One region of the Mesorhizobium sp. WSM4809 genome, then DNA from elsewhere that is predicted to be linked to it. Evidence: riboswitches for the same ligand, from Rfam matches in the RefSeq annotation. Region 1 holds a riboswitch; each other region holds the start of a gene.
The links. Region 1 has a riboswitch for cobalamin ahead of bluB (5,6-dimethylbenzimidazole synthase). Riboswitches for the same ligand answer to the same signal wherever they lie in the genome.

Region 1 (7,305 bases):
CTCGCCGGCCTGCCGCCGGTCGGCGTCATTTCCGAGCTGGTCAATGATGACGGCACCGTCAAGCGCGGCCCGCAGGTGCAGGCTTTCGCCGAGGAGCATGGGCTGAAGCAGGTTTCGGTCGCCGACCTCATCGCCTACCGGCAACGTAAGGAAACTCTGGTCGAACGCGTCGCTTGCTCGGAAATCGACACGCTCGGCGGCAAGGCACAGGTCTTCACCTACACGCTGCCGTGGGACTCCATGCACCACGTCGCCATCGTCTTCGGCGACATTCGTGACGGCGAGGAGGTCCCGGTGCGCCTGCATTCGGAGGATGTGGTGACCGATGTGTTCGGCACCAGCCACCGGCTCGACGCCATCATGAAGGAAATGGGCGAGCGCAGGCGCGGTGTCATCGTCTATCTCAGAGAAGGTTCCGTCGGCGTTGCGCATCAGGAGCGCAAACGACCGGCAAGCGGCGACCGCGAGGATCACGAAGAGGCCCGCCGCCGCGAAAACGAGTGGCGCGAGATCGGGCTTGGCGCGCAGATCCTCAAGGATCTCGGCATCTCCTCGATCAACCTGATCGCCTCGCGCGAACGCCACTATGTCGGCCTCGAAGGTTTTGGCATCCACATCGCCAAGACCGAGATCCTTTAGGATATATCGATATTCAGGTGAGGCCGGCCTGCAAATGGCGGCTTTCTGCGCTTTCCGGTGCTCACGGACCGGAAAGTCCGCTGCGCTCCGGTTCTCGAAATCCATCATTTTCGACTCGGCCTGACCTGAATCTCAACATATCCTGGCGGTCACTCGGCCGGAACGGCGGCAGCCTCGCACCCATCCAGGTCGCATTCGCGGGTGGCAAGGCTGCGTTGGCCAAGCAGCACCGTGGCCAGTGCGATCGTGCCTGAAGCCACCGACACCCAGAACCCGCTCTGGGCGCCGAACGCATCCACCATCGCGCCGGCGGCGAACGAGCCCAGCGCCATGCCGATGCCGATGCCGGTCATGACCCAGGTGATGCCTTCGGTCAGCATCGCTTCCGGCACATGCCGCTCGATCAGGCCGAACGCGGTGATGAAGGTCGGCGAGATCGCCACACCGCTGATGAACACGGTCAGCGCCAGCAGCGGCACGGTGTCGGCGGCGAGCGGCAACAGCGTGCCGAGCGCGACGAGGGCGACTGCGATGGCGAGCTGGCGTTGCAGCGGCGCCTTCAGGCTGAGCGCGCCGACGATGATGCCGAGCACGAACGATCCCAGCGCATAAACTCCGATGACAAGGCTGGCGGCGCCGGGTTGGCCAAGCTCCTTGGTGATCGCCACGGTGGTCACTTCCGTCGTCGCGAAGGTTGCGCCGATGAAGATCAGGGCGAGGGTGATGATCTGAACCGGCCGCAGGCGGATCGCCGAGCCGCTTGAGTTATGGTCGACCGGCCGCACCTGGGGCTCGGTCGAGCGTTGCAGGATGAAGGCCGCTGATCCGAATGCGAGAAATAATGTGCTCACCAGAACGCCGGCTTCCGGGAATAGGGCGGCACTCAGGCCGACCGATAGCGATGCCCCGGCGATATAGACCAGTTCATCGGCCACCGACTCGAAGGCGAATGCGGTGTTCATCTGCGGCCGCCCCCGGAAAATCTCCGTCCAGCGCGCGCGCACCATCGCAGGTATGCTTGGCATGGCGGCGGCCAGCAGTGCCGATACGAACAGCGTCCAAACCGGCCAGTCCTGGTTGGCCGCCGCTATGAGGACGGCGAAAGCCAGCACCGCGATGATGGTGGTGGGCACCACGATCCGTGTCTGGCCCAGGCGGTCCACCAGTCTCGATACCTGCGGCGCGACGAAGGCGTTGGCCAGCGCGTATGTCGCCGAGACGGCTCCGGCCAGCCAGTATTCGCCACGCGTCTGCGACAGCATCGCCACGATGCCGATGGGCGCCATGGCGATCGGCAGGCGCGCCATGAAGCCGGCGGCCGCAAAGCCCTTGGCGCCGGGGGCACGAAAGATTTCCGCGTAGGGATTTTGCATCGGTTGGTTCCTCGACAAAGGACGATTGGGCAATTACATACGGAGCGTATGATTATTAAATAGAGCATACGCCGCGTATGTCAATTGGCATACGTTGCGTATGTGAATAGGGCCAGAAGCCATGCACAGACCCCGCAAGGAGATGATCGCCGAGACGCGCGCAAAGCTTATCGCGGCGGCCCGTCATGCCTTCGGCACAACAGGCTATGCAGAAGCCTCGATGGATGATTTCACCGCTTCGGCCGGGCTGACGCGCGGCGCGCTCTATCATCATTTCGGCGACAAGAAGGGGCTGCTGCAGGCGGTCATAGCCCAGATTGACGGCGAGATGGCGGCGCGCATCAATGAGGTCGCGTCGAGAGCACCGACCCGCTGGCAACATTTCGTGGACGAGTGCTCGACCTATATCGAGATGGCGCTGGAGCCGGAAATCCAGCGCATCATGTTCCGCGATGGCCCGGCCGTGCTGGGGGATCCAGCGCAATGGCCGAATGCCAGTGCGTGCATCGCTTCAATGACCGACCATCTGACCGCGCTGCAGGAGGAGGAGGTCGTTGTCTCCAGCCTCGACCCCGAGACCGCCTCGCGACTGATCATCGGAGCGAGCAGCCAGGCGGCGCAACGGATCGCCAATTCGAACGACCCCGAAGCGACGTCGAAGAAGGTGGTGACGGCGTTCAAGCAACTGCTCGAAGGCCTGCTCAGGAAGCCGGATCCGGAGTCGAATTGAAGTTCCCACCGGAGCTTTCGTGCCGGCATCTGTTCCCGATAGGAATTTTTTCTTGACTTCGTGCCCTCAGCTAAGGTACATATTCGTCCATGGTGCCGATTCGCGCCAGTGACCCGCCGCACAGGCGGGTTTTTCGTTTGATGCTCCGTCAGCCAACGCGCCGGCGAAAGGCTACGAAAGAAAACCGTCAGCCCGAATTCGTCGCCCTTCGTCAGGGGCCGGCAATTGACAATCGCCGGGTTGAGTCCATCCTCTTCCACCATCTCTGAGGCGGAGATTCGGGGCACATGTGGGATTTTGAGATCGGCCGGTCGGTGTCCATCATGATGCGGACCTGGCCGTTCATCGTCTTTCGCATGATCGTCTATTTCGGCATCACGCTGGCCTACATCATGGCGACCGGCACCGGTGCCTCGGTCGGCTATGGCGTCGGCCATATCTCCACCGATCCCGACGGGCCCATGTCCTTTGCCCTGTGGGGCGGCGTGGTCGGGTTTGGCATCGTCTCGATCGCGGTCTACTGGATCCGCGAATACATCCTCTATGTCGTCAAGGCCGGCCACATCGCCGTCATGGTTCATCTGATCGACGGCCGCGACATTCCCGGCGGTCAGGACCAGATCGCCTATGCCAGGGATATCGTGACCCAGCGTTTCGCCGAGGCCAACATCCTTTTCGTCGTCGACCAACTCGTCAAGGGCGCCATCCGCGCCATCACCGGACTGCTCGGCGGCATCGCCGCCTTCCTGCCGATACCGGGCCTGAGCGGCCTGGTCTCCTTCATCAACACGGTGATCCGCCTGTCGCTGACCTATGTCGACGAGATCATCCTCGGCTACAACATCCGCATCAATTCAGCCTCGCCCTTCGAGACGGCGCGCCAGGGCGTCGTGCTCTATGCCCAGAACGGCAAGGTCATGGTCAAGAACGCCGTCTGGCTGGCGGTCATCATGTGGGGCGTGTCGTTCATCATCTTTCTGATGATGCTGGCGCCTGCCGGCGCGATTCTGTTCCTGATGCCTGGCCAGCTCGCCGGCTGGGCTTTTGTGCTCGCCATCGTCTTCGCCTGGGCATTCAAGGCGGCGTTCATTGAACCCTTCGCCATCGCCTGCCTGATGCAGGTCTATTTCAAGACCATCGCGGGCCAGGTGCCGGATCCGGCCTGGGACGCCCGGCTGGCCGAGGCGTCGTCGAAGTTCAGGGAGCTCAAGGACAAGGCGCTCGCCTCCTTCGGCGGTTCGCGCTGGGCTACGGCCGGCGCCACACCCTGATCGGCCGGGCGGGTGATGTCTGGTGAGGCAGAAACGGTGTTGAGGCGCGCCACGGCGGATTTGAGCTGTGTCTCGCCTTGCCCGGAAAAGGTCTCGCTCATGATCAACTCCGGCAGCGGCAGCCGCCGTCCCCAGCCATGCGTTTCAAGGTCCGGTTTGGGAGCGAACTCGGAAACACGGCCGACGCAGAGATAGGCGATCGGCGTTACGTGGTCCGGAATGGCCAACAGCCGCTTTAGCGCCTGCGCTTCGATGATGCTGACCCAGCCTACACCGACGCCCTCGGCACGCGCGGCCAGCCAGAAATTCTGCACCGCGCAGACGGTGCTGTAGAGATCCATCTCCGGATTGTGCCAGCGTCCCAGCGGCGAACCCTTCGAGCGCTGCCTATCGCAGGTGATGCAGATGTTGAGCGCGCTTTCGCAGATGCCTTCCAGCTTGAGCTTGCGGTACAGCGCCTGTTTTTCCGCCTCGATCGCCGGCAGCTCCTGTTCGCGCGCGGCCAGGAACAGGTCGCGCACCTCCGCCCGTCGCTCGATGTCACGAATGACGATGAAATTCCATGGCTGCATGAAGCCGACCGATGGCGCGTGATGGGCAGCAAGCAGCAGCCGCGCCAGCACGTCGTCATCGATCGCGGTGGGCAGGAAATGGCTGCGCACGTCGCGCCGCGTGAACATGGCGCGATAGACCGCATCGCGCGCATCCTGGTCAAATCCATCGTCAATGGCAGCGGTCATGTGTTCCGGCATCGCTTGTCCCCTTGCGATTGCAGATTCAAAACTGTCAGAGCGTAGTTTGTGCGTCCAAGTAGACGCACGTCGCTCTGATGTCGTCCGCCTGACCATGCGGATGACAATGCCTGCCAGGCCGGTCTTCTGGCTTGGGATCAACCCGCGTCCGGTGCCTTCCCGTCATCGACAGTGGCATTTACCGGCGCGGTCCCCCTCACAGCGTTGGGCACGCCACGGAATTCAACCGTGTTCCCGATTCTCCCGCTTCCGGCGGGCACCAGGCAGTACCAGGGACCTTACGCCGAAGCGCCGGCGAGGCCAATGCCTGCGGCGACGCGAATGGACGCAGTCGATTTTCCCCAGCGATCAAGCAGCAATGCATGGCCATAGCGGCGCCGGGGCACTAGATAGGGAGCATGACCACCCGTCTCTACACCCATCCGATCTTCCTCGAGCATCTCACGCCGCCCGGACATCCCGAGCGGCCCGACCGCTTGCGTGCCATCGAGCGCGTGCTCGATGAGGAAGCCTTTGCCGGGCTCGATCGTATCCAGGCGCCGGAAGGCGACGAGGCCACCATCCTCTACGCGCATCCCGCCGATTTCGTCGCCCGCGTGCGCGCCGCCATTCCCGACGAGGGGATTGCCCGCATCGATGCCGACACCACTGCCAGTCCGAAGAGCTGGCAAGCGGCGATCACCGCGATCGGCGCCGCCAACGCCGCCGTCGATGACGTCTTTTCGGGCCGCGCCGACAACGTCTTCGTCGCCGCCCGGCCGCCCGGCCATCATGCCGAAAAGAGCACCGCCATGGGCTTCTGCCTGTTCAACACGGCGGCGATCGCGGCGCGCTATGCGCAGAAGAAACACGGTGTCGAGCGCGTTGCCATCGTCGACTGGGACGTGCATCACGGCAATGGCACGCAGGACATTTTCTGGGACGATCCGTCGGTGCTCTATTGCTCGACACACCAGATGCCGCTTTATCCCGGCACCGGAGCGAAGAACGAAACGGGCGCCGGCAACATCGTCAACGCGCCGCTGGCGCCGCAGACTGGCAGCGAGGTGTTTCGCGATGCCTTCCTGTCGCGCGTCCTGCCCGCGCTCGACAATTTCGCGCCCGACCTGATTATCATTTCGGCGGGGTTCGACGCGCACCACCGCGATCCGCTGGCCGAGATCAATCTGACCGAGGATGATTTCGACTGGGCGACCGGCCAGCTGATGCAGCGCGCGGCACGCCACAGCGGCAACCGGCTCGTCAGCCTGCTCGAGGGCGGCTACGATCTGCAGGGATTGGCATTTTCGGTCGCCGCCCATGTCGGGCGACTGATGAAAGGATGAATGATGGCCGATGAGACCAACGAAGACGTCAAGGCGATGAGCTTCGAGCAGGCACTCGATGCGCTGGAGAAGATCGTCGATGATCTGGAGCGTGGCGACGTGCCGCTCGACCAGTCGATCAGGATCTATGAACGTGGCGAGGCGCTGAAGGCGCATTGCGACCGGCTGCTGAAGGCCGCCGAGGACAAGGTCGAGAAGATCAGGCTGTCGCGCGACGGCAAGCCGGTCGGAACGGAGCCGCTCGACGCGGATTGAGGCCCGGTCCGAACATAGGCTCGCCTCACCGGTTTTTGGACATGATCATGATCGAGGATATAACTCGTCCCGATTGAAACAGCTCAAGGACAAGAGGAGATACGGAAGCGATGTGCAGAAACATCAAGACCCTGTTCAATTTTGATCCGCCGGCAACCAATGACGAGGTGCGCGACGCGGCCCTTCAGTTCGTCCGCAAGCTGAGCGGAACGACGCGACCCTCGAAGCAGAACCAGCACGCCTTCGACCATGCCGTCGAAGCCATCGCGGCCTCGGCGCGCGAACTGCTCGATTCCCTGGAAACCCATCAGCATCCGCGTAATCGCGAAGAGGTGGCGGCCAAGCTGCGGGCAAAGGCGGCGATCCGCTTTGCCTGATGCGGCCAGGCGGCCTTCGACCACCGACAAGGAGAGTCCATGAGCTTCTTCCCCGGGAAAGACCCTGAGGTGGGCGATGCCTTAGCCAGCGACCAGATCGAATTGATGGTCATCCCGAACGCCAAGGACATCGGCGGTTTTCAGGTGCGCCGTGCTCTGCCGACGGCAAAAAGGCGGCTGGTCGGGCCGTTCATCTTCTTCGACCGCATGGGTCCCGCGATCCTGCGCGCCGGCCAGGCGCTGGACGTCCGTCCGCATCCGCATATCGGCCTGTCGACGGTCACCTATCTGTTCGACGGCAAGATCCGGCACCGCGATTCACTCGGCACCGAAATGGTCATTCAGCCCGGCGACGTGAATTTGATGACCGCCGGCCGCGGCATCGTCCATTCGGAGCGTACGCCGGAGGAACTGCGTGGCGCGCCGATGTCGGTATCCGGCCTGCAGACATGGCTGGCGCTGCCGGACGACAAGGAAGAGGTGGCACCGGTTTTCGAGAACACAGGAGCGCTCAGGCTTCCCGAGATCGATGCCGAAGGCGTCAACGGGCGCCTCATCATCGGCGATTTCCAGGGGTTGCGGT
Region 2 (7,305 bases), on a different contig from region 1:
GACCAAGGCGTCGGCGCAGGCTGCGGCATTCGTCGCCTGTCTCGGCGCCGACCAGCGCCGCATCCTGAATATCGGCGGCAGCAAGACCGCGCTGCTTCATCATGGCGGCGCGGCCAATGAGGTCTCGATGGGCTCGGCCTTTGTGCTGCCCAGCGATTTCGATACGCCCGGTCTCGACGGCTTCCAGCCGGCGGCCTTCATCGCCGCCCCGATCCTGAAAATGGTCGAGCCGATGCTGCCCGGCCCGCCGGCCGTCACCCGCCTGCTGCAGGCGCTCGGCCGGTTCCCGCGCAAGGGTTGCTACCTCTATGGCGGCAAGTGGATGGCCGAGCCGGTCTTCCCAGAAGGCATGAAGGCAAACGGGCTGCTCGGCCTGTCCTCCAACCAGCAATTCATGGGCTTGCCCGCCGACGCGACCGCAAAGCCCGGCGACTACGCGTTTCTAAGGCCGACGCAGAGTGAAGCCGTGCTGCAGCAGTTCGGGTCGATCGCGGTGTTTTCCGGCGGCCGGATCGCCGATCGCTGGCCGGCGTTGCCGATGGCCTGACCGACTACGCCTTCACCGGTATCCAGATCTCCAGCCCGCCCTTGCCGCTGCGCGGGTCGAATTCGGGGCCGTAGCGTTCGAATTCCGGCGCGTCCGCGATCTCATGCCCGGAGGCCGGCAGCCATTTGTTCCAGATCGTATTGACCGTCCGGCGGATGGTCGAGATGTGTTCGCGGTGGGCAAAGACCGCATATTTCTGCGCCGGCACCCGCACCCGGTAGAAGTCCCTGGGCAGGTCGGAGAAGTCAGACACTTCGACGCCGGCGATGTAGTCGAAATTGCCGGCATCGTCGCCGTTGACGCAGACGCCATAGGCGACGTCGCCGGTCTCGCCCGGAATGTTGCCGATATAGGGGCCGAAGCGCTGCCACTGCATCGGGATGGCGGCGCTGGTTTCGCAGCTGTAGCGTTCGCCGAGGCCGGCGATCAGGAACGGCCGGCTGGTCTCGAAACGCGGCGGTTCGAGATTGGTGAGGAGGGACTGGTCCATCAGGATCGGCTCCACGAGGTCGAGCTTGTCGAGTGTGCCCTGCGCGCGCACCAGTTCCGGCGTGGTGCCGAACTGATCGCGGAAGGCGCGGGTGAACGCCTCATGCGAGTTGTAGCCGGCGTCGAGCGCGACGGCGAGGATGTCGGGCGCCCCGCCCGCCAGCTTGCGCGCCGCCTCGGTCAGCCGGCGTGAGCGCATGTAGCCCATCACCGACCGGCCGGTGGCGGCGCCGAAGGCGCGCGTCACATGAAAACGCGACACGCCGCTGCTTTGCGCGACATCATCAAGCGAGATCGCCTCCGGCAGATGGCTTTCGACGAACCACAGCGCTTTCTCGGTCGGGTCCATTTTCTCCTCGCATTGGCCGGATCATCCTGCCGTTTCCTGGCACGGCCAGTTTGATCGAAATTGCGCATCCCGTGCAATCTGCCCCGACGCCGGTCGCCATCCGGCCAACCGCCCCATGAGCTTTCGCTTGACAGCGACCGGCGTCATCTCTTAGGTATGTTATATTATTACATAAAGAGAGCATGCGATGCCTGTTTCCGTTAGCTGGCCCACCACTCCGTCCGAGAAATCCATTGCGAAGCGATCGGCGCAAATCTACGCTGAAGCGGTGATGGTCCCCGAGTCGAAAGGCGAGGGGTGAAAAGGGAACGCGGTGAGGCCTGCTCAGGTCGAGACCGTGGCTGCCCCCGCAACTGTAAGCGGCGAGCAAAATCCGTGAATGCCACTGGCCGGCAAGGCTGGGAAGGCTGGATGGCGCAACGACCCGTGAGCCAGGAGACCTGCCATCACTGAGTTGACCGGACGGGGTGTGCCGGGAGGAAACGCGAATCCCGGTCTTGTCGGCCGGTTCGCCAGCTTCCTTCCGTCGCCAGTTTTGGAAAGTGACGGAAAGTTGGACGGCTCCATCCATCGCATCGTCGTATATACGCTTTGCCGTCCCGGCAAGCCGGCGGGCAGCAGCCGATGACCGTAGCGCTTCTCGAAGCCCGTGACCTCTGCGTCACGGCGAATGGGCGGGATCTGGTTCAGGCGGTCAGCTTCTCGGTGGCCGCCGGCGATCGCCTTGCCATCATCGGTCCCAACGGCGCCGGCAAGACGACGCTGCTGCGCATGCTGTCGGGCATGCTGCGGCCGAGCTCCGGCGAGGTGAAGCTCGGCGGGCGCCGCCTGGACAGGATTTCAGCCGCCGAACGGGCGCTGCACATTGCCGTGGTCGGCCAGACCGACCAGCCCGATCCGCGGCTGGCGGTGATCGACTATGTCGAGCTTGGCCGGGTTCCGCACGCCGGGCTGCGGCGCAGGAGCGAGGAGCGCGAGATCGTCGTCGATGCACTGCGCCGGACCGGCCTGCTGCCGCTATTTGGCCGCACCATCGGCTCGCTGTCGGGCGGCGAGCGCCAGCGCGCCCAACTTGCGCGCGCCATCGCCCAGCAGCCAAAAATCCTGTTCCTCGACGAGCCGACCAACCATCTCGACCCGCGTGCCCGCGGCGAACTGCTCGACCTCGTGGCAGGCTTCGAGATGACGGTGATCGCGGTGCTGCACGATCTGGCGCTGGTGGCACCGTTCGCCACCAGGGTGGCGGTGATGAACCATGCCCGTCTGCAAGCGCTCGCCGCACCGCGCGAAGCGCTGACCCAAAAGCTGATCCGCGAGATTTTCGGCATCGATGTGCTGCGTCTGCGCCATCCGACCGAAGACCGCGAACTGACGGTGTTCGATGTGCCGAACCGTGCCGCGCCGCCGACGTGATTGAAGCCATTTCGTAGTCGACCCAATCCCATCCACAAGGAGCAAACCCGTGAAACGCCTGGCCTTTTCGCTTGTCTTCTCGCTGCTGGCCTCGACAGCCCTGGCCTTCCCGGTCACGGTCGACAGCTGCGGCAAGCCGCTGACCTTCGATGCGCCGCCGAAGCGCGCCGTCATCCAGGATCTCAACATGGCCGAGATGGCTTTCGCGCTGAAACTGCAGCCGTCGATCGTCGGCCTGACCGGCATCACCGGATGGTACAAGGTGGGTCCCGAATTCAAGGCCGAGCAGGGTTCGATCCCGGAACTGGCGCCGAAATATCCGACGCTCGAAAACCTCGTCGCGGTCGAGCCGGATTTCTTCTTCGCCGGCTGGTATTATGGCATGAAGCCGGGCGGCGAGGTGACACCCGATACGCTTGCCCCGCACGGCATCAAGACGCTGGTGCTGACGGAAAGCTGCGTGCATCTCGACAAGAGCCGTCCAGCCGCCTCGATGGACCTGCTCTATGGCGACGTCGAAAAGCTGGGCAAGATCTTCGGCAAGGAGGCCGAGGCGGAGAAGCTTGTTGCCGGCTGGAAGACGCGGCTCGCCGACATCACCGCCAAGGTCGGCAACGGCAAGGCAACGCGAGTGTTTCTCTATGATTCCGGCGAGGACAAGCCCTTCACCGCAGGCAAGTTCGCCATCCCCAGCGCCATGATATCAGCCGCCGGCGGCGACAACATCATGGCCGACATGGACACCAGCTGGGGCAACACGGACTGGGAAACGGTGGCGTCGCGCAATCCGCAATTCCTCATCCTGCTCGATTACCAGGACGGCGGCGGCTACAGGAAACTGCTTGATTTCCTGAAGTCCCACCCGGCGATGAAAGAAACGGACGCGGTCAAGAACGAGCGCTTCGTCGCCCTGCGCTATGCCGAGCTGACGCCCGGACCCGCCAATATCGAAGCGATCGACAAAATCGCCAAGGCCATGCATCCGGAAGCGTTTTGATGCCTGTCGCCCAAAAGTGCGCAGCGGTTTTGGGGCAACGACATGCATGAGCAAAAGATCCTGGAAGTGCGTCGCACGCGTCCTGACAGACACGACGCATTTCCAGGTTTGCGCCATCCGGCATTCGCGCTGGCCATGCTGGTAGGGGCGGCGGCGATCGCCGCTCTTGCTTTGCTGTCGATCGCCTATGGCTCGACGTTGATCCCGTTGGCCGACGTCGTTGCCTCGCTTGGCCGTGCGATTGGCTTCAGCGGGCACGACGTGGCCGGGCCGGTAGGCAAGATCGTCGTCGACCTGCGGCTGCCGCGCACGGTCCTGGCCATCTGCGTCGGGGCCGGTCTCGGCGTCGTCGGTGCGCTGCTGCAGACGGTGACCCGCAACGACCTTGCCGATCCGTTCCTGTTCGGCCTGTCGTCGGGCGCCGCCGCCGGTGCCGTTTCCGTCATCACCGTTTTCGGAGACAGTTTCGGCATCTGGACATTGCCGGTCGCGGCCTTCACCGGCGGCATATTGGCTGCCGGTGTCGTCCTGCTGCTGGTTGCGCGGGTGAGGGGGCAAGGCCCGGAGCGGCTGATCCTTGCCGGCCTTGCCGTGTCCTTCATGTTCACCGCCTTGACCAACTATCTTGTCTTTGCCGGCGATCAGCGCGCCGCCCACTCCGTGCTGTTCTGGACCATGGGTGGGCTCGGCCTGGCGCGCTGGGATAATATCTGGCTGGGCGCGCTGGGTGCGGGCACCATTCTGGCTTACGCGCTATGGAACCACCGCCGGCTCGATGCCTTCCTGGCCGGCGAAAACGCCGCCGAAAGCCTGGGCGTGCCGGTGGCGCGGATGCGCCGGATGACCTTTCTCGTCGCCGCCTTCTCGACGGCGATCCTGGTCTCGGTCGCCGGCGTCATCGGCTTCGTCGGGCTGATGATCCCGCATCTGTCGCGGCCGCTGGCGGGTCCCTTGCATCTGCGCCTGGTTGCCAGCTGTGCCGTCTTCGGCGCGGTGCTGTTGCTGGCCAGCGATCTTCTGGCCCGAACGCTGCTGCCGCCGCAGGAACTGCCGATCGGCATCATCACCAGCTCGGTCGGCGCGTTCTTCGTCGTCACCATGCTCATCCGCAACCGGCTGTGAGTGCGGTGGGCAACTGGGCGCCGGATCACACCGTCCAGAAATAGCGCACGAGGTGAAAGAACACCGGGGCAGCGAAGACCAGGCTGTCGGTGCGGTCCATCATGCCGCCATGGCCTTCGATCAGATGGCCCCAGTCCTTGACGCCCTGGTCGCGCTTGATGGCCGAGGCGACCAACCCGCCAAGAAATCCCATCGAGCAGGCGACGAAGGCCACGCCCGCTGCCTGTAGCGGCGAAAAGGGCGTGACGAATGACAACAACGCGCCCAGCAGGCTCGCCGACACCAGTCCGCCGATCGGGCCTTCCCAGGTTTTCGACGGCGAGACGTTCGGCGAAAAACGGTGTTTTCCAAAGAGCTTGCCGAAGATGGCGAACATGCCGCATTTGTGCACCAACGCTCGGGCAGGGTAAAAAGTTTAGGCTTGAAATAAATTTGGTCTGGTGCAACTCTCAATCGTCAGTCGAGAGCGTGGGAGGTCTCGCTGTGCCAAATGCCGGTCGCATATTCGATCGCGCCGGGTGCTGCCGCATATGCGGATGACCAGCCCGGCGTCGGCGCAAAGCCTCCCGGCAAGTTGCGTATTCAAACACACGCACGGCGACAAGACCGTGGCAACGAGCATCTAGGGGACAGCCGCAGAATGCTTGGACCGTCAGCGCATATCGACACTTTCACGCGCGACAACCTTCCGCCCGAGGAACAGTGGCCGAACTTCCTGCTCGATGGCTTCGACTACCCCGAATACCTTAATGCCGGTGTCGAACTGACCGACGTCTGGTCGAAAAGGGTCTGGGTGACCACACCGCGCCGATCGGCAATGGCCGGGCGCTGGCGCTTCAATCATGTCACCACAGTCGAACGCATCATCGGCATGAAACGCAGCACCGGCGGCACGTCGGGCGCTTCGTGTCTGAAGAGATGCTGGAGGTTGAACTGTTCACTGAACTCTGGAAAGTTCGCACCCGGCTCTAAAGCTATTTTATCTATATTGAAAACACTGGGAAGGAGAGAAAAATGAAGAATATCCTGGCATCCAGCATGTTCGCTTTGTCGCTGGCCACATCTGGCCTTGCCTATGCCGAACCCGTCAAGATCGGCGTCATCACCACGCTTTCGGGCGGCGGTGCGGGTCTCGGCGTCGACATGCGCGATGCCTTTACGCTGGCGATGAAACAGTCCGGCAACAAAGATGTCGAGCTGGTCATCGAAGACGATGCCCAGAAGCCCGAGATCGCGGTGCAGCTCGCCGAAAAGATGATCCAGAGCGACAAGGTCGACCTGCTCACCGGTATCATCTGGTCGAACCTGGCGATGGCGGTGGTGCCCAACGCGGTGGCGCAGGACGTCATCTATCTGTCGCCCAATGCCGGCCCGTCGGCGCTTGCCGGCGCCAAGTGCAACAAGAACTATTTCAACGTCGCCTACCAGAACGACAATTTCCATGAGGCGATGGGTCAGTACGCCAACAAGGACTACAAGAAGACCTTCATCCTCGCGCCCAACTACCCGGCTGGCAAGGATTCGCTGACCGGCTTCAAGCGCTACTACAAGGGCGAGCTGGCAGGCGAGGCCTACACCCAGATCGGCCAGGCCGACTACGCCGCCGAGATCGCCCAGATCCGCGATTCCGGTGCCGACTCGGTGTTCTTCTTCCTGCCTGGCGGCATGGGCATTTCCTTCATGAAGCAGTACGCCCAGTCGGGCGTGAACATCCCGGTCATGGGTCCTGGCTTCTCCTTCGACCAGGACATTTTGCCCGCGGTTGGCGACGCAGCCCTCGGCGTCAAGAACTCGGCGAGCTGGTCCAGGGACCTCGACAACGAAGCCAACAAGCAGTTCGTCGAGGCCTTCAAGGCCGAATACAATCGCCTGCCCTCAATCTACGCCGCCCAGAGCTGGGATACGGCGAACCTGATCCTGTCCGCGCTGTCCAAGGCCAGTGTTAAGGACAAGGACGCGTTCCGCGCGGCCCTCAAGGCAGCCGATTTCAAGTCGGTGCGCGGCGAGTTCACCTTCAACACCAACAATCATCCGGTCCAGAACATCTACGTCCGTGAGGTGGTAAAGGAAGGCGATGTCTTGACCAACAAGATCATCGCCACCGCCTTCGAACACCACAAGGACGCCTATGCCGACCAGTGCAAGATGTAGCCCAAGGCTGCATCCGCTTTGCTAAAGTGCCGGCCTCGTCATCGACGGGGCCGGGGCCGCGGCGAGGCCGCATCGCCGTATCTTGCAGCGGCTTGCTTCGGCATTCCCCGCCTTGAACCACAGTCCGGATCTTTCATTTGTCCATCGCCCTTCTGATCGAACAACTTCTCAACGGGCTGCAGCTCGGAGTGATGCTGTTCCTCATGGCCGCCGGCCTGACGCTGATCTTCGGAGTCA
Region 3 (7,305 bases), on a different contig from region 1:
CGTCGGCAGGCGAAGGTGTCCCGTCACCACCTTCGCAAAATCACGCCGGCCGTCGCCCTACCAGTCCATCACCACCTTGCCCGAACTGCCGCTGCGCATTGCATCGAAGCCGGCCTGGAAATCGTCGATGCCGATGCGGTGCGTGATCAGACCCGAAACATCGAGCGGACCCTGCACCAGCGCGATCATCTTGTACCAGGTTTCGAACATCTCGCGGCCGTAGATGCCCTTGAGATGCAGCATCTTGAAGATGACCTTGTTCCAGTCGATCTCGAAGCCGGTCGGGGCGATGCCCAGAATGGCGATCTTGCCGCCATTGTTCATGGTGTCGATCATGTCGCGGAAGGCCGGTGCGGCGCCCGACATTTCAAGGCCGACGTCAAAACCCTCGGTCATGCCGAGCGCCGGCATGACATCGCGCAGCTTTTCCTTGGACGCGTCGACGACATGCTGGACGCCGAGCTTTTTCGCCAGCGCCAGCCGCACCGGATTGATGTCGGTGATGACCACTTTTCGCGCGCCGACGCATTGGGCGACGAGCGCGCCCATGATGCCGATCGGCCCGGCGCCGGTCACCAGCACATCTTCGCCAACCAGATCGAAGGAGAGTGCGGTGTGGACGGCATTGCCCAGCGGGTCGAAGATCGCGGCGATCTCGTCGGGCACATCATCGGGGATCGGCACGACATTGTGCTGCGGGATCGCCAGATACTCGCCGAAGGCGCCAGGACGGTTGACGCCGACGCCGAGCGTGTTGCGGCACAGATGCCCTCGCCCGGCGCGACAGTTGCGGCAATGGCCGCAGACGATGTGGCCTTCGCCCGATACACGCTGGCCGACCTTGTATTCGGTGACCGCTGCGCCGAAATCGGCAACGGTGCCGACGAATTCATGGCCCGTCACCATCGGCACCGGCACCGTCTTTTGCGCCCACTGGTCCCAATTGTAGATGTGCACGTCGGTGCCGCAGATCGCCGTCTTCTTGATCTTGATCAGCACGTCGTTGGGGCCGATCTCCGGCACCGGCACCTCTTCCATCCAGACGCCCGGTTCGGCCTTGGCCTTCACCAGCGCCTTCATCATGTTAGACATACAGGTGCTCCTTACAACTTGGTTGGTTCCACTCCTCCCGACTGCTCGGGTAGCCTGCATGACGAAAGATAGGCTCGGGGAGCAGCTGTGTTTCTTGGACCGATCGTAATGTCCACGGGGGCGTTTGTGTCGAAGCAACACACCACCGCGAGCCGTGCGCGCGTGAAAAGCTCTGTCCCAGCGAACTTCAGCAGGAGCGGAGCACACGCCGTGCCAGATGCAGCCGGCTTCAATTCAAGCGATGAGGAATGGTCGCAGCTTGCGGCTGAGCGGTATGGCTATTTTGTCGTCCGACACATGCGACGCAGTCAATCGACACCGACGCTCTTGATGGGTCGACCTCGCCGCCGATATCTCGATAGTGCCGGTGCACGGGGGGCATCGTTCGCCCTCGGTGAAGTGTCTGTTGACCGCTGGCTGTGTGAGAGGCAGAAGCTCACGGACAAAACCGCCTTCCTCTATTTCGTGGTCGAAATCATCCGTCCTCGGACCAGAATCGGCGTCCCAAATCCTGCCCCGCCGCTCAGCCGTCCAGCGGCCTTCGGCTGGACGACAAGGTTGGACTCGCAAGCGTCGACCGACCTCTTCGCGGCTTTTCGATGCCGTCCTTTCCATCTTAAATTATCCGCGAGGCCCGCTGGTCACATATTTGACGGTTACAGTGGCTCAGCGGCCTGCGACTGCACTTCCTCCCGCAGCGCGCAGGCTGCGGCGACCATGTTGATGAGGGCAGGGCGGACCTCTTCCCATTTCCTTGTTTTGAGGCCGCAGTCCGGATTCACCCACAGTTGGCCGTCCGACAGTCGCTCGCGAGCAAGTTGGGCGAGATGCAAAATCTCGCCGATCTCGGGGACACGTGGCGAGTGAATGTCGTAGACGCCGGGACCGATTTCGTTCGGATGTTTCGACTTGGTGAAGGCCTCCAGCAGTTCCATTTTGGAGCGCGACGTCTCGATTGAAATCACGTCGGCGTTCAGTTCAGCGATCGAGTCGATGATCTCATTGAACTCCGAATAGCACATGTGGGTGTGAATTTGGGTCGCGTCCTCTACACCCGTCGAGGCGAGCCGGAAGCATTCGACAGCCCAGCCGAGATAATGTTTCCAATCGGACTTTCGCAGGGGCAAGCCTTCGCGAAACGCGGCCTCATCGATCTGGATCACCCTTGCGCCAGCTTTCTCGAGGTCGGCCACTTCATCGCGGATGGCGAGTGCGATCTGGCGGCAGACCTCGGCGCGGGGTACGTCGTCGCGCACAAAACCCAGTTAAGAATCGTCACTGGGCCAGTGAGCATGCCCTTCACCGGCTTTTTCGTCAGCGACTGGGCAAATTGCCACCAGAGAACCGTCATCGGATTGGGCCGCGATACGTCGCCGAAGATAATGGGAGGGCGCACGAGCCGGGAGCCGTAACTTTGCACCCAGCCATGCTGGGTGAAGGCGAGGCCGGACAACTGCTCGCCGAAATGCTGCACCATATCGTTGCGTTCGAACTCGCCATGTACCAGCACGTCGAGCCCGATCTCCTCCTGCCAACGAACGGCGCCCTCAGTCTCTTTCTTCAGGAAGGTCAAGGTAGTCGATATAGCTCAGCCGACCCTTCGCATGAGCGGAGCGTGCCCTGCGCACCTCGGGCGTCTGCGGGAAGGACCCGATGGTCGTCGTCGGGAACAGCGGCAGGGCGAGCGTGTCAGCCTGGACTCTCGAGCGCTTGGCAAATGCGCTCTTTCGTTGCTTCATGGCGCCGTCAATGCTGCTGACGCGCCCGCGGACGAGCGGATTATGGCCTTTGTCGACATTGCGCGCGCGGCGGCCGCCTCATCAGAAGCCTTCAGCCCGCCTGTTACGGCCTCCCTGCCTTCGGACAAGGCTTGGGCCCTGGCCGGTCCGCAACCCGCGGTGTCGCCCTGCGTCCCGCGCGCCATCGCGAAGTAGATGTCGAGCGGGACCTCGCCGCCCGTCCAGCCGTAACGAGCTGGGACGGCGCCGACCATTGCTGCGGTGTCGAGCACATGGTCATACAGTGAGAAATCGTTCGACGGAATTTTCGACACGCCGCGGTCGTGCTGTTCGCTCCAGCTGGCGGCACGCAACGCCTTCGCCGTCGCCAGAAGGTTGGCAGCAGAAGATTTTCCGGACCAGTAGCTTTCGAGCGCGAATTTCAGTTCTCGCCGGCGACCGATACGCGGCACGCCAAGCGTTGCTATGGGAACTTGCTGGGAGACATTCATTCCATACCCCGATGGTGGGGCGGGGAAAAGGAAGGCGCTAGCAGGCCGGCATCAACGCCGAGCTGCCGCGGCCACCAGACACCCCGCCCGTGGACGTTGTTAGCCGTGGCAGGTCTTGCGGGTCACAGCCTCTGCCCCGTCTTCCCGGGGCAGTTCGCCCCAGTGACATTGATGGGTTTGGCTCGCCGCTTACAGCAGGGGCAGCGCCAGCATTGCACCGGCTTCCCACTTAGCTCCGCTACGGCAGCGCCTTGCGGTGCAGCCCACTTTCTTGTCAATGCCGTATAAAGAAATGTTTATGTGTTTATGTGGATTGTTCGCTTGCGGCTTGTTTCCATGTCCCCGTAGAGCTGAGCCTTCTGAGCGACTTTCCGGTGTGTGCAGACTGTGGCTCGCCCCTCGGGCAATCTGCCTCTTGTACGATCCCGTCTCAAAACGACTTCGTCAAAGGGCGCGTGTTGGCCATTCATCATCGGGCGGCAGTACTGGCCCGAAGTGCGACAACGTTCCTGAGCCTCAACAATCAGGAATTTTGAGAAAAACCGGCATGCTTCTCGGACTGGTACGTTCGATTTACACGCGCTTGTCTGGACAGCCTGCACAACGGAAGGTGGGCAATACGTGGCCGAGATGCTGCCCTACAACAGCCCCGCCTGCTCAGCCTCGCGGCGCAGATTCTGCCGGGGCCTCGGGCCGATCTGCTGGATCACCAATCCGGCGGCCAGCGAGCCAAGGTCGCCGCAGGTCTGCAGGTCACGGCCTTGCGTGTAGCCGTGCAGGAAGCCGGCGGCATAGAGATCGCCGGCGCCCGTCGTGTCGACCAGCTCCTTTATGGCCGTCGCTTGGATGACCACGGTCTCGTCGCCGCGCACGATGACCGAGCCTTTTTCCGAGCGCGTCACGGCTGCGATCTTGCAGTCCTTGCGGATCTGGGCGAGCGCCTGGTCGAAGGACGAGGTCTGGTAGAGCGACTTGATCTCATGGCTGTTGGCGAAGACGATGTCGACGGTGCCCGAGCGCATCAGGTCGAGGAACTCGTCGCGGTAGCGGTCGACGCAAAACGAATCCGACAAGGTCATCGACACTTCGCGGCCCGCCGCGTGCGCCAGCTTGGCCGTCTGCCGGATCGCCTCCTTGGCCCGCGGCGGATCCCACAAATAACCCTCGAAATAGGTGACCTTGGCGCCCGACGCCTTGTCGGCCTCGACATCCTCCGGCCCGAGCTCGACGCAAGCGCCGAGATAGGTGTTCATCGAGCGCTCGCCGTCGGGGGTGACGAAGATCATCGAGCGTGCCGTCTGCGGCTCGCCCTGAAGCGGCTTGGTGTCGAAGGCGACGCCCTGGGCATGGATGTCATGCGCATAGATCTCACCCAGCGCGTCGTTGGAGACCTTGCCGAAGAAGGCGGCGCGGCCCCCGAAGGAGGCAACGCCGGCCGCCGTGTTGCCGGCGCTGCCGCCGGACGCCTCGATCGCTGGGCCCATGCGGCTGTAGAGCAGTTCGGCGCGCTTAGTGTCGATGAGGTTCATCGCGCCCTTGATGATGCCGTTGGTCTCGAGGAATTCCTCGTCGCACTGGGCGATGATGTCGACAATGGCATTGCCGATGCAAAGCACGTCATGATCCGGCATCAAAATCTCCGCCAAAAACCCGAGCCGGCTTCTTGCCACGCCTTAGCGGGTGTTTCTTACGAGTGTGGAATCGGTCGCTCTATGCCGACGCGTCCAATACCGGCGCCTCACGCGGCTGCCGGTCCTGCCTCACGCAACAGCTCGTCAGCTCTGTCCGTCTTTTCCCAGCTGAACTCCGGCTCTTCGCGGCCGAAGTGTCCGTATGTCGCGGTCTTGCGGTAAATCGGCCGTAAGAGATCAAGCGCCTTGATGATGCCTTTCGGCCGGAGATCGAAAAGCTCAAGGACGGCGCGCTCGATCCTCTTTTCATCAATCTTTGCGGTTCCGAATGTATTGACGAGGACAGAGACCGGCGCGGCGACACCGATCGCGTAAGCAAGCTGAACCTCGCACACCTCCGCAAGGCCGCTGGCAACGACGTTTTTTGCGACGTGCCGCGCCGCATAGGCGGCCGATCGATCAACCTTCGACGGGTCCTTGCCCGAAAAGGCGCCACCGCCGTGACGCCCCATCCCGCCGTAGGAATCGACGATGATCTTGCGTCCGGTAAGCCCGCAATCGCCGCGCGGCCCACCGACCACGAACCGGCCTGTTGGATTCACCAGGAATCTTATCCCCGTCGTATCGAGATCCTGAGGCAAGACCGGCCTTATAATCTCCTCAATGACGCCTTCGCGCACCGTGGCTTGTGAGACCTCCTCGTCATGCTGCGTCGACAAGACTATGGTATCAAGCGCTACCGGGCGCAAACCCTCATAGCGGACGGAGACTTGAGATTTAACGTCCGGGCGAAGCCAGCCAAGGCGTCCGGTTTGGCGCACCTCTGCCTGTTTTTTTGTCAAATCGTGAGCAAGTTGGATTGGCAAGGGCATCAATGTTTCGGTCTCGTTGCACGCGTACCCGAACATGAGGCCCTGATCCCCTGCTCCCTGATCGAGATCCTGCCCTCGTCCCTCGTCGACGCCCTGGCTGATGTCGGGCGACTGCTCGGTCAAGGCCAAAATCACGGCGCAACGCCGGCCGTCAAAGCCGATCGCATCGTCGTCATATCCAATGTCCAAAATGATATCGCGGGCAACTTGGCTGTAATCGATCTGCGCGTGGCTGGTGATCTCGCCAGCCAGAACGACCATCCCTGACTTCACCAACGCTTCACAAGCAACTCGGGCCTTAGGATCCTTGCGAAGGATCGCATCAAGCACGCCATCTGAGATATTGTCGGCCATCTTGTCGGGATGTCCCGCGCCGACCGATTCGGAAGAGAACACGAATTGTCTGGTCATGGAATGTCCTCGCTTCAAACGTTGGAATTGATGTGACAGTTGATCCGGCCGTCTTACCTGTCGGAGATGCCAGGCACGTCGAACGCAGCGCAGAAATCGGCAACGTCTCTGCGTACTGTGGCATGCACGTCCGAATCATCGGGCTGGCGGCAAACCAGGTCGATGAAAGCGGCAATCTGCACCATTTCCGCCTCGCCCATGCCCACAGACGTCACTGCTGGCGTGCCTAAGCGTATGCCGCTGGTGAGCGCGGGATGGCGCCGGTCGCCCGGCACCATGTTGAAGTTCGTAATGATCCCTGCTTGCGACAAGCGCTCGGCATAGTCTTTCCCAGACAGCGGCCGGTCCCTAAGATCAAGGATCAGCATGTGATTGTCAGTGCCCCCCGTGACGAGTTCATAACCTCGCTCCAGAAGGGCCTGGGCCAGAGCCTTGGCATTGTTGACGATGTGCTGACCGTACACACGGAAGGATGCATTGCCTGCTTCGTGCAGAGCGACAGCTAGCGCGGCAATCGTATTCATGTGCGGTCCGCCCTGGAGGAGAGGGAACACGGCACGGTCTATGCGTTTGGCCAGATTGTGTTTGCTCTTGGAATGGTAGAGCGCCTGATAGCGGTCTTCATTCCTTGACAAGATGAAGCCACCGCGAGGGCCGCGGAGCGATTTGTGAGAGGTGCTGGTGACAACATCGCAACGGCCAACAGGGTTTGGATGCACTCCTGCGACAACGAGGCCGCTGATGTGGGCGATGTCGGCCACCAGATAGGCGTTCACCTCCGAAGCAATGTCGGCCATTGCCTCATAGTCAAAGATACGCGGATAAGCAGTTCCGCCGACCCAAATGAGCTTCGGTCGTTCCCGTTTGGCCGTCTCGCGCAAGCGGTCATGGTCAATCTGCTGCGTCTTTTCGTGCAGCCCGTACGGAACTCGCTGGTAGTCAGTGCCGGAGAAATTCACGGCCCAACCGTGCGTCAGATGCCCCCCGCCGGGGAGGGTCAAGCCCATCATCTTGTCTCTCGGACACAACAGCGCTCGACAGACAGCCTGATTGGCCGGCGAGCCGGAAT
Region 4 (7,305 bases), on a different contig from region 1:
GGGGGGCGCCTCGCGCAGACCCGTCTCATCTTCCACCTTCCCCCAAGCGGCTTCGACTGCAGCAATTGCCGCAGTCGGCAATTCGGTCGAGAAGGCCATGTAATCCTGGAAGGCCAGCCCGTGCTCGCCCGTTTCCAACATACCCAGCAACTCACGCGGCGTCTCCGGAATCCCCTCAACCCCGTAGCCCTGATCCCGCAGGTCCTGCAGAATGGCCAGCACGCTGGACGGCACGTCGAGGCCGACGGCATAGCCGGTGCGGCCGGGGGCGCTGGGATAATCCGGCATCAGGATCGCCAGCTTGCGCTTGGCCCGGGGCGTCTCCCGCAACCGGATGAAGGCCGCGATGCGGTCAGCCACTTGCGCCACGCGATCCGGTTCCGGCCGGTTGGCGAAAGCGCGGTGGCCAAGTGCTGGATCGATCTCGCTCTCGCCCTTGAAGGAAATGGCGCCGGCCAGGATGCGGCCGTCGAGCTCGGGCAGCACGACATGCATGGCAAGGTCGGCGGGCGCCAGGCCGCGCTGGTTGTTCTCCCAGATGTCGCGGCGGGTGGTGGCGACGATGACCTGGAAGACCGGCACGCCGGCGCGGTCGAACAAGGTCTCATTGCCCGGTTCGGCACCGGACGCGAAAGCGGTAGCGGTGACGATGGCGGCGGGTTTCAGTGAGGCGAGTGCTGTTTCCACGAAGGCCAGGGATGCCGGGTCCTTGAGGCTGGAGACGAAGATTGGGACCGGGTTGATGCCGCGCTGTCGCAGAGCTTCAAAAAGTGCGTCGATTGGCGCGACATCGGCGGCCAGCAGCATCGAGCGGTAGAACAGGATAGGCACGACCTTTCCCTCCCCCTCGAGGGGAGGGTGGCCCGCAGGGCCGGGTGGGGTCGGTACGACCGGACGCGGCGTTTCTTTGAGTCGGCGCGCCTCGGAGAGGACCCCACCCCCGGCCTGCGGCCGGACCCTCCCCTCGAGGGGGAGGGGGACGACGCCGCGGCCGGGTTCGTAGTAGCCAGCTTTGGGCACGGCGACCGGTTCGACGAAAGGCGCATCCGACCCCGCCAGCCGCGCCAATCTCCGCACCAGCGCGCTCATATTCGCCGGGCCGCCCTCGCGGAAATAGTCGAGCAGGCCGTCCAACTCTTCGCGCGGCAACGTCGAGGCTTCGATCAGGCGCAGATCCTCGTCGCGGCATTCGCCGGGCAGCAGTGCCAGCTTTATGCCGCGTTCGCGGGCAGTCGAGGCGAGCTGGTCGCAGCCGTAGCGCCACCAGTCGTAGCCGCCGAGGATGCGCACCAGGATGATCTTGGCGTGGCGGGCGACGCTGTCGACCCAGAGGTCGACGGACATGGGATGGCGCAGGTCACGCAGGGCGGCCAGCCGCATCGAGGGCCGGCGGCCGGCATCGGCCTTCCAGGCGGCTGCCAGTCCGGCGAGATCGCTGTCGGTGAAGGACAGGGCCACGATATCCGCCGGCGTCTGCCGCAGATCGACCGGCTCGGCGAGGTCGTCGAGCGAGGCGGATGTCGTGGTGAGGATGTGCATCGCGACCCGTGTCCGAAATCAGCCGGCGAGTATACGCTCGATCGCCGGGCGGTTCAGCCCCTTCAGGCCGATGACGACGAGACGCGAGCGGCGGTCGTCCTGCGCGGTCCAGGCGCGGTCATAGTAATGATTGACGCGCGGCCCGACGGCCTGCAGCAAGAGCCGCATCGGCTTGCCGCCGACTTCGACGAAGCCTTTTACGCGCAGCACGTTCTCTTCTTCTGCGACGGTGGCGACGCGCTTTGCCAGCTCGTCCGGATTGGCGATCGAGGCAATGTCGACGATGAAGGTGTCGAAGTCGTCATGCTCGTGGTCGAACGCGCCGTCATGATGGGACTTGCGGTTCTCGATGTCGTCCTCGACGGCCAGACCGAGCCCGAGCAGCACCGAGGGATCGACCTTGCCATGCGACGTCGGCACGATCTTCACGGCGCGGGCGGAGTGTTCGTTGATGATGGCGTTGGCGCGGGCGGTGCCGGCTGCGTCCATCAGGTCGCTTTTCGACAGGATGATCAGGTCGGCGCAGGCGATCTGATCCTCGAACAGTTCTTCCACCGGGTCGTCGTGGTCGAGCGTCTCGTCCCCGGCGCGCTGCGCCTGCAGAGCATCCATGTCGTTGGCGACGCGGCCTTCGGCCAAGGCCGGCCCGTCGACCACGGCGATGACGCCGTCGACAGTCACCCGGCTTTTCACGCTCGGCCACTGAAAGGCCTGGACCAGCGGCTTGGGCAGCGCCAGGCCCGAAGTCTCGATCAGGATGTGGTCGACCCTCGGCGTCAGCGACAGGATCTTGTCAAGCGCCGGGACGAAATCATCGGCGACGGTGCAGCAGATGCAGCCATTGGCCAGTTCGACGATGTTTTCCTCCGGGCAGGTGTCGATGCCGCAGCCCTTCAGGATCTCGCCGTCGATGCCGATGTCGCCGAATTCGTTGACGATGATGGCTATGCGCTTGCCGCCGGCGTTTTCCAGGAGATGGCGGACCAGCGTCGTCTTGCCGGCGCCGAGGAAGCCGGTGACGACGGTGCAGGGAACGCGGGAGAGGTTCGCAGACGAATCTGGGGCAGTCATGGTCAGTCCTTCAGCAGGTCGAGGGGAGGGATGCGGGCAACGAGGCCGCGCTTCAGGCTATCGGGGCGGCCACGCCAGGGAATGAGACCGTCGGTCGAGGTGGCGAAAAGCTTGGCGCCCGTGACGAGGTCGGCGCCGCTGGTCTCGGTCAGGTCGCCAAAGACATAGCTCCAGCAGCCGTCGCGCAGGATGGCGGCGCTGAGGCGCCGCTTGCAATTGCCAAGGCATTCGACGCTGCGGATGCGGATGTCGTCGCCGGATGCGGCGCGGCGCGTATCCTCCGCCAGCAATTCGCCGGCGCGGGGATGAGCGTCGGAGCCGGTCTCATCGCGACAGGAGGCGCAGACGATGATGGTGACGCCGGCCAAGGCATCATCATGGCCGGACGAAATATCCGCTGTGCCAGCCGAAAAACTGCTGTCGTGGTCCAAAGATCGGGCTCCTTGCCCGGAAACCCGCCGGGCGATCGGATTCTAAAGTCGCAGACGGCAGGTCTCCTGGCTCGCGGGTCATCGCCTTGGGTAGCCGCCTTCCCGGGAACTCCCAGTGGCTTTCGGCCTTGGCTCTTCGCTTACAGTTGCGGGGACAGCCGCGGATTTGGGATTTTGCCCCGCACCGCATTCCCTCTTAGCTCTTGCCGTTGCGGGCAAGAGACCATCTGACCCGGATTTAGGCTTTTGCGGGCGGCGGTGTCAACGCGAGCTTACGACATGGCGATGTCGGCCAGCGCCGGACCCAAATCGCCGGCCGGGGTCACTTCCATGCGCTCAAGACCAAGCCAGCCCTGCATCTGCTTCAATTCCTCGAACAGTTCTGCAGCGGTTTCAGGCGGCGCACCCGGCTCGGCATAGGCCGCATGGACCCGCAGTATGCTGGCCGGACGGTCGGCCTTGAGGTCGACGCGTGCCACGATCCTGTCGCCGAGCAGGAACGGCAGGACATAATAGCCGTATTGCCGCTTGTCGGCAGGCGTGTAGATCTCGATGCGGTAATGGAAATCGAACAGCCGCTCGGTGCGCGATCGTTCGAAGACGACCGGATCGAAGGGCGCCAGCAGGGCGCGGGCCTCGACTTTGCGCGGCAGGCGGGCGTCCCGGTGAAGATAGGCCGGCTTGTCCCAGCCTTCGACACGCACCGGCAGCAATTCGCCTGTTTCGACGAGCTCCTCCAGCCGGCCCTTCATGTCCGCCGGCGAAAGCCGAAAATAATCGCGCAAATCGCCTGAAGTCGCCACGCCGTGGGCGCGGGCGGAAATGCGCAGCAATTCGCGGTGCGCGTCCTCAGGCGTCGGCACCGGCAGATCGAGGACCGCCTGCGGCAGCACGCGCTCGGGCAGATCATAGAAGCGCTCGAAACCGCGACGGTGCGCCGTGGTGATGCGTCCGGCCCAGAACAGCCATTCGAAGGCATGCTTGGCGTGGCTCCAGCCCCACCAGCCGCCCGAGCCTTTCTGGCCTTCGAGCGCGGAAGCGGCGATCGGGCCGCGCTCGGCGACCTGGCGGTAGATCTCCTCGATATAGGCGGCATGTTCGCGGCCCCATTTGGCGAGCCCCAGATACATTTCCTCGCCGCGCTCGGCGCGCTGCATGCGCCAGCGCATCAGCGGGTACGTCTCCACCGGCAGGAAGGAAGCCTCATGCGCCCAGTATTCGAAAACCGTGCGCTTGCGTGTCACCGCGGCATTGTCGAGCAGCGAGAACGGGTAGGGGCCAAGGCGCGAATAGAGTGGCATATAATGAGCGCGCACCACCGCGCTAACGGAATCGATCTGCAGCAGGCCGGTGCGGGAGAGGGTGCGGGCAAAATGCCGGCGGTCGGGCGTGCCGGTCGGGCGGGGATCGAGAAACCCCTGGGCGGCAAGCGCGATGCGACGGGCCGTGGGGAGCGAGATCTTTTCCTTCATGCAGGCATCACTTTGAAGTGTTTTGACCGAGGGTCGAATGGCTGATTCCAACCCATGCTAGCAGGGTTTTGGCGGCATCCATGTCAGGAGAGAAAAGTGGAGTAAAAAGCGAAGGAAATCAAACAGGAGCGGATCGGACCAGTTTGCCGCGATATGCCGTCCAGGTCGGTGTTTTGAACAAGGTTTGACTTGCTTCGCTGGAAGTGCTGCGCTAACCCTCGCCGCGTTGCAGCATAGGCCCTTAAAACGGTTCAGCGGTTAAACTGTCACGCTTCCGCATTAGGGTCCGGTGCTGTAATCAAAGTGGATTGCGCCAACGGAAAGCCGAGCATGAACGCACTCTTGAGCTCATACCTGCCCATCGTCCTGTTCATAGGCGTGGCGCTGGTTGTCGGCCTGGCGCTGCTGGCCGCGCCCTTCCTGGTGGCCTACCGCAATTCCGATCCCGAAAAGCTTTCCGCCTACGAGTGCGGTTTCAACTCGTTCGACGACGCGCGCATGAAGTTCGACATCCGTTTCTACCTGGTGTCGATCCTGTTCATCATCTTCGACCTGGAAGTGGCCTTCCTGTTTCCGTGGGCGGTGTCGTTTTCGAAGATCGGCATGCTCGGTTTCTGGTCGATGATGGTGTTTTTGGCGGTGCTGACCATCGGCTTTGCCTATGAATGGAAAAAAGGAGCGCTGGAATGGGATTGAACGACAGTTCAGGCACCCTCGTCGCGCCGAAGCCCAAGGGTATTATCGATCCCAACACCGGCAGGCCGGTGGGGGAGGACGATCCCTTCTTCCTTGAGATCAACAACGAGTTGGCCGACAAGGGCTTTCTGGTCACTTCGACCGAGGCGCTCATCACCTGGGCGCGCAGCGGGTCGCTGATGTTCATGACGTTCGGCCTCGCTTGCTGCGCGGTCGAGATGATCCACACCTCGATGCCGCGCTATGATTCGGAGCGGTTCGGCGTCGCGCCGCGCGCGTCCCCGCGCCAGTCCGACATCATGATCGTCGCCGGCACGCTGACCAACAAGATGGCGCCGGCGCTGCGCAAGGTCTACGACCAGATGCCGGAACCGCGCTACGTCATCTCGATGGGCTCCTGCGCCAATGGCGGCGGCTACTACCACTACTCCTATTCGGTGGTGCGCGGCTGCGACCGCATCGTGCCCGTCGATATCTATGTGCCCGGCTGCCCGCCGAGCGCCGAAGCGCTGCTCTACGGCATTCTTCTCTTGCAGAAGAAGATCCGCCGCACCGGCACGATCGAACGGTAAATCCATGACCGCATCCCTGAGCGAACTGTCGAACTATCTCGGCGAGAAGCTGATCGGCCGCGTGAACGAGGCTGATATCGCCTATGGCGAACTCACCATCCGCGTCGAGCCGCGCGATCTGGTAGAGGTCATGACCTTCCTGCGCGACGATGCGCGCTGCCAGTTCATCTCGATCATCGACGTCTGCGGCGCCGACTATCCGTCGCGGGCCAAGCGCTTCGACGTCGTCTACCATCTCCTGTCGCCGAAGCAGAATGTGCGCATCCGCATCAAGGTGCAGGCCGACGAGGAAACCATGGTGCCATCGATCACCGGCGTCTTTCCCGGTGCCGACTGGTTCGAGCGCGAGACCTATGATCTCTACGGCGTGCTGTTTTCGGGCCATCCCGATCTGCGCCGCCTGTTGACAGACTATGGTTTCGAAGGCCATCCGCTGCGCAAGGATTTCCCGCTGACCGGCTTCGTAGAGGTGCGCTACGACGATGAGGCCAAGCGCGTTATCTATGAGCCGGTCGAGCTCAAGCAGGAATTCCGCAATTTCGATTTTTTGTCCCCGTGGGAAGGTACGGATTACGTCCTGCCGGGTGACGAGAAGGCAAAGCAGTAAATGGCTGAAACCTCCGTCCGCAACTTCAACATCAATTTCGGCCCGCAACACCCTGCGGCGCACGGCGTTTTGCGCCTTGTGCTGGAGCTGGACGGCGAAGTCGTCGATCGCGTCGATCCGCATATCGGGCTCTTGCATCGCGGCACCGAAAAGCTGATCGAGGCCAAAACCTACCTGCAGGCGATTCCCTATCTCGACCGGCTCGACTATTGCGCGCCGATGAACCAGGAGCACGCCTTCGCGCTCGCCGCCGAGCGCCTGCTCGGCATCGAAGTGCCGAAGCGCGGCCAGCTGATCCGCGTTCTCTACTGCGAAATCGGCCGCATCATGTCGCACATCCTCAATGTGACGACGCAGGCGATGGACGTCGGCGCGCTGACGCCGCCGCTATGGGGCTTCGTCGAGCGCGAAAAGCTGATGGTGTTCTATGAGCGCGCCTCGGGTTCGCGCATGCATGCCGCCTATTTCCGTCCCGGCGGCGTCCACCAGGACCTGCCGCAGAAACTGGTCGAGGACATCGGCAAGTGGATCGACCCGTTCCTGAAGTCGATCGACGACCTCGATCAGCTGCTGACCGGCAACCGCATCTTCAAGCAGCGCAATGTCGACATCGGCATCGTCTCGCTGGCCGATGCCTGGGCCTGGGGTTTTTCGGGCGTGATGGTGCGCGGTTCGGGTGCTCCCTGGGACCTGCGCAAGTCGCAACCCTATGAATGCTATTCGGAAATGGATTTCGACATTCCGATCGGCAAGAACGGCGACTGCTTCGACCGGTACCTCGTGCGCATGGAAGAAATGCGCCAGTCTGCGAAGATCATGCGCCAGTGCGTCGATCTCCTGCTCGGCAAGGAAAGCACCGGGCCGGTGTCGAACCTCGACGGCAAGGTGGTGCCGCCCAAGCGCCAGGCGATGAAGCG

Region 2: another riboswitch for cobalamin. It lies ahead of AC0L24_RS25015 (ABC transporter ATP-binding protein); the one in region 1 lies ahead of bluB (5,6-dimethylbenzimidazole synthase).
Region 3: another riboswitch for cobalamin. It lies ahead of metE (5-methyltetrahydropteroyltriglutamate--homocysteine S-methyltransferase); the one in region 1 lies ahead of bluB (5,6-dimethylbenzimidazole synthase).
Region 4: another riboswitch for cobalamin. It lies ahead of AC0L24_RS17875 (DUF1636 family protein); the one in region 1 lies ahead of bluB (5,6-dimethylbenzimidazole synthase).

Annotation. Positions count from the first base shown of each region.
Region 1 covers NZ_JBVVQW010000001.1:495,421-502,725, forward strand. The annotation lists gene ribB (3,4-dihydroxy-2-butanone-4-phosphate synthase) at 1-639, shown strand, start outside; gene AC0L24_RS02190 (MFS transporter) at 789-2,012, opposite strand; gene AC0L24_RS02195 (TetR/AcrR family transcriptional regulator) at 2,134-2,742, shown strand; gene AC0L24_RS02200 (hypothetical protein) at 3,030-4,013, shown strand; partial or broken gene bluB (5,6-dimethylbenzimidazole synthase) at 4,136-4,861, opposite strand; cobalamin riboswitch at 4,865-5,044, opposite strand; gene AC0L24_RS02210 (histone deacetylase family protein) at 5,164-6,090, shown strand; gene AC0L24_RS02215 (exodeoxyribonuclease VII small subunit) at 6,094-6,345, shown strand; gene AC0L24_RS02220 (DUF2277 domain-containing protein) at 6,456-6,722, shown strand; gene AC0L24_RS02225 (pirin family protein) at 6,762-7,305, shown strand, end outside.
Region 2 covers NZ_JBVVQW010000012.1:141,720-149,024, reverse strand. The annotation lists gene AC0L24_RS25025 (alanine racemase) at 1-547, shown strand, start outside; gene AC0L24_RS25020 (AraC family transcriptional regulator) at 552-1,385, opposite strand; cobalamin riboswitch at 1,641-1,847, shown strand; gene AC0L24_RS25015 (ABC transporter ATP-binding protein) at 2,010-2,798, shown strand; gene AC0L24_RS25010 (ABC transporter substrate-binding protein) at 2,848-3,795, shown strand; gene AC0L24_RS25005 (FecCD family ABC transporter permease) at 3,931-4,917, shown strand; partial or broken gene AC0L24_RS25000 (phosphatidate cytidylyltransferase) at 4,943-5,284, opposite strand; partial or broken gene AC0L24_RS24995 (2-aminobenzoate-CoA ligase) at 5,558-5,742, shown strand; partial or broken gene AC0L24_RS24990 (tryptophan 2,3-dioxygenase family protein) at 5,744-5,889, shown strand; gene AC0L24_RS24985 (ABC transporter substrate-binding protein) at 5,932-7,068, shown strand; gene AC0L24_RS24980 (branched-chain amino acid ABC transporter permease) at 7,206-7,305, shown strand, end outside.
Region 3 covers NZ_JBVVQW010000026.1:35,349-42,653, forward strand. The annotation lists gene tdh (L-threonine 3-dehydrogenase) at 58-1,092, opposite strand; partial or broken gene metE (5-methyltetrahydropteroyltriglutamate--homocysteine S-methyltransferase) at 1,749-3,298, opposite strand; cobalamin riboswitch at 3,413-3,591, opposite strand; gene AC0L24_RS31800 (adenosine kinase) at 3,961-4,953, opposite strand; gene metK (methionine adenosyltransferase) at 5,061-6,236, opposite strand; gene AC0L24_RS31810 (serine hydroxymethyltransferase) at 6,290-7,305, opposite strand, start outside.
Region 4 covers NZ_JBVVQW010000006.1:264,931-272,235, reverse strand. The annotation lists gene AC0L24_RS17885 (cobaltochelatase subunit CobN) at 1-1,539, opposite strand, end outside; gene cobW (cobalamin biosynthesis protein CobW) at 1,558-2,610, opposite strand; gene AC0L24_RS17875 (DUF1636 family protein) at 2,613-3,041, opposite strand; cobalamin riboswitch at 3,081-3,284, opposite strand; gene AC0L24_RS17870 (winged helix-turn-helix domain-containing protein) at 3,314-4,513, opposite strand; gene AC0L24_RS17865 (NADH-quinone oxidoreductase subunit A) at 4,844-5,209, shown strand; gene AC0L24_RS17860 (NuoB/complex I 20 kDa subunit family protein) at 5,200-5,781, shown strand; gene AC0L24_RS17855 (NADH-quinone oxidoreductase subunit C) at 5,786-6,388, shown strand; gene AC0L24_RS17850 (NADH-quinone oxidoreductase subunit D) at 6,389-7,305, shown strand, end outside.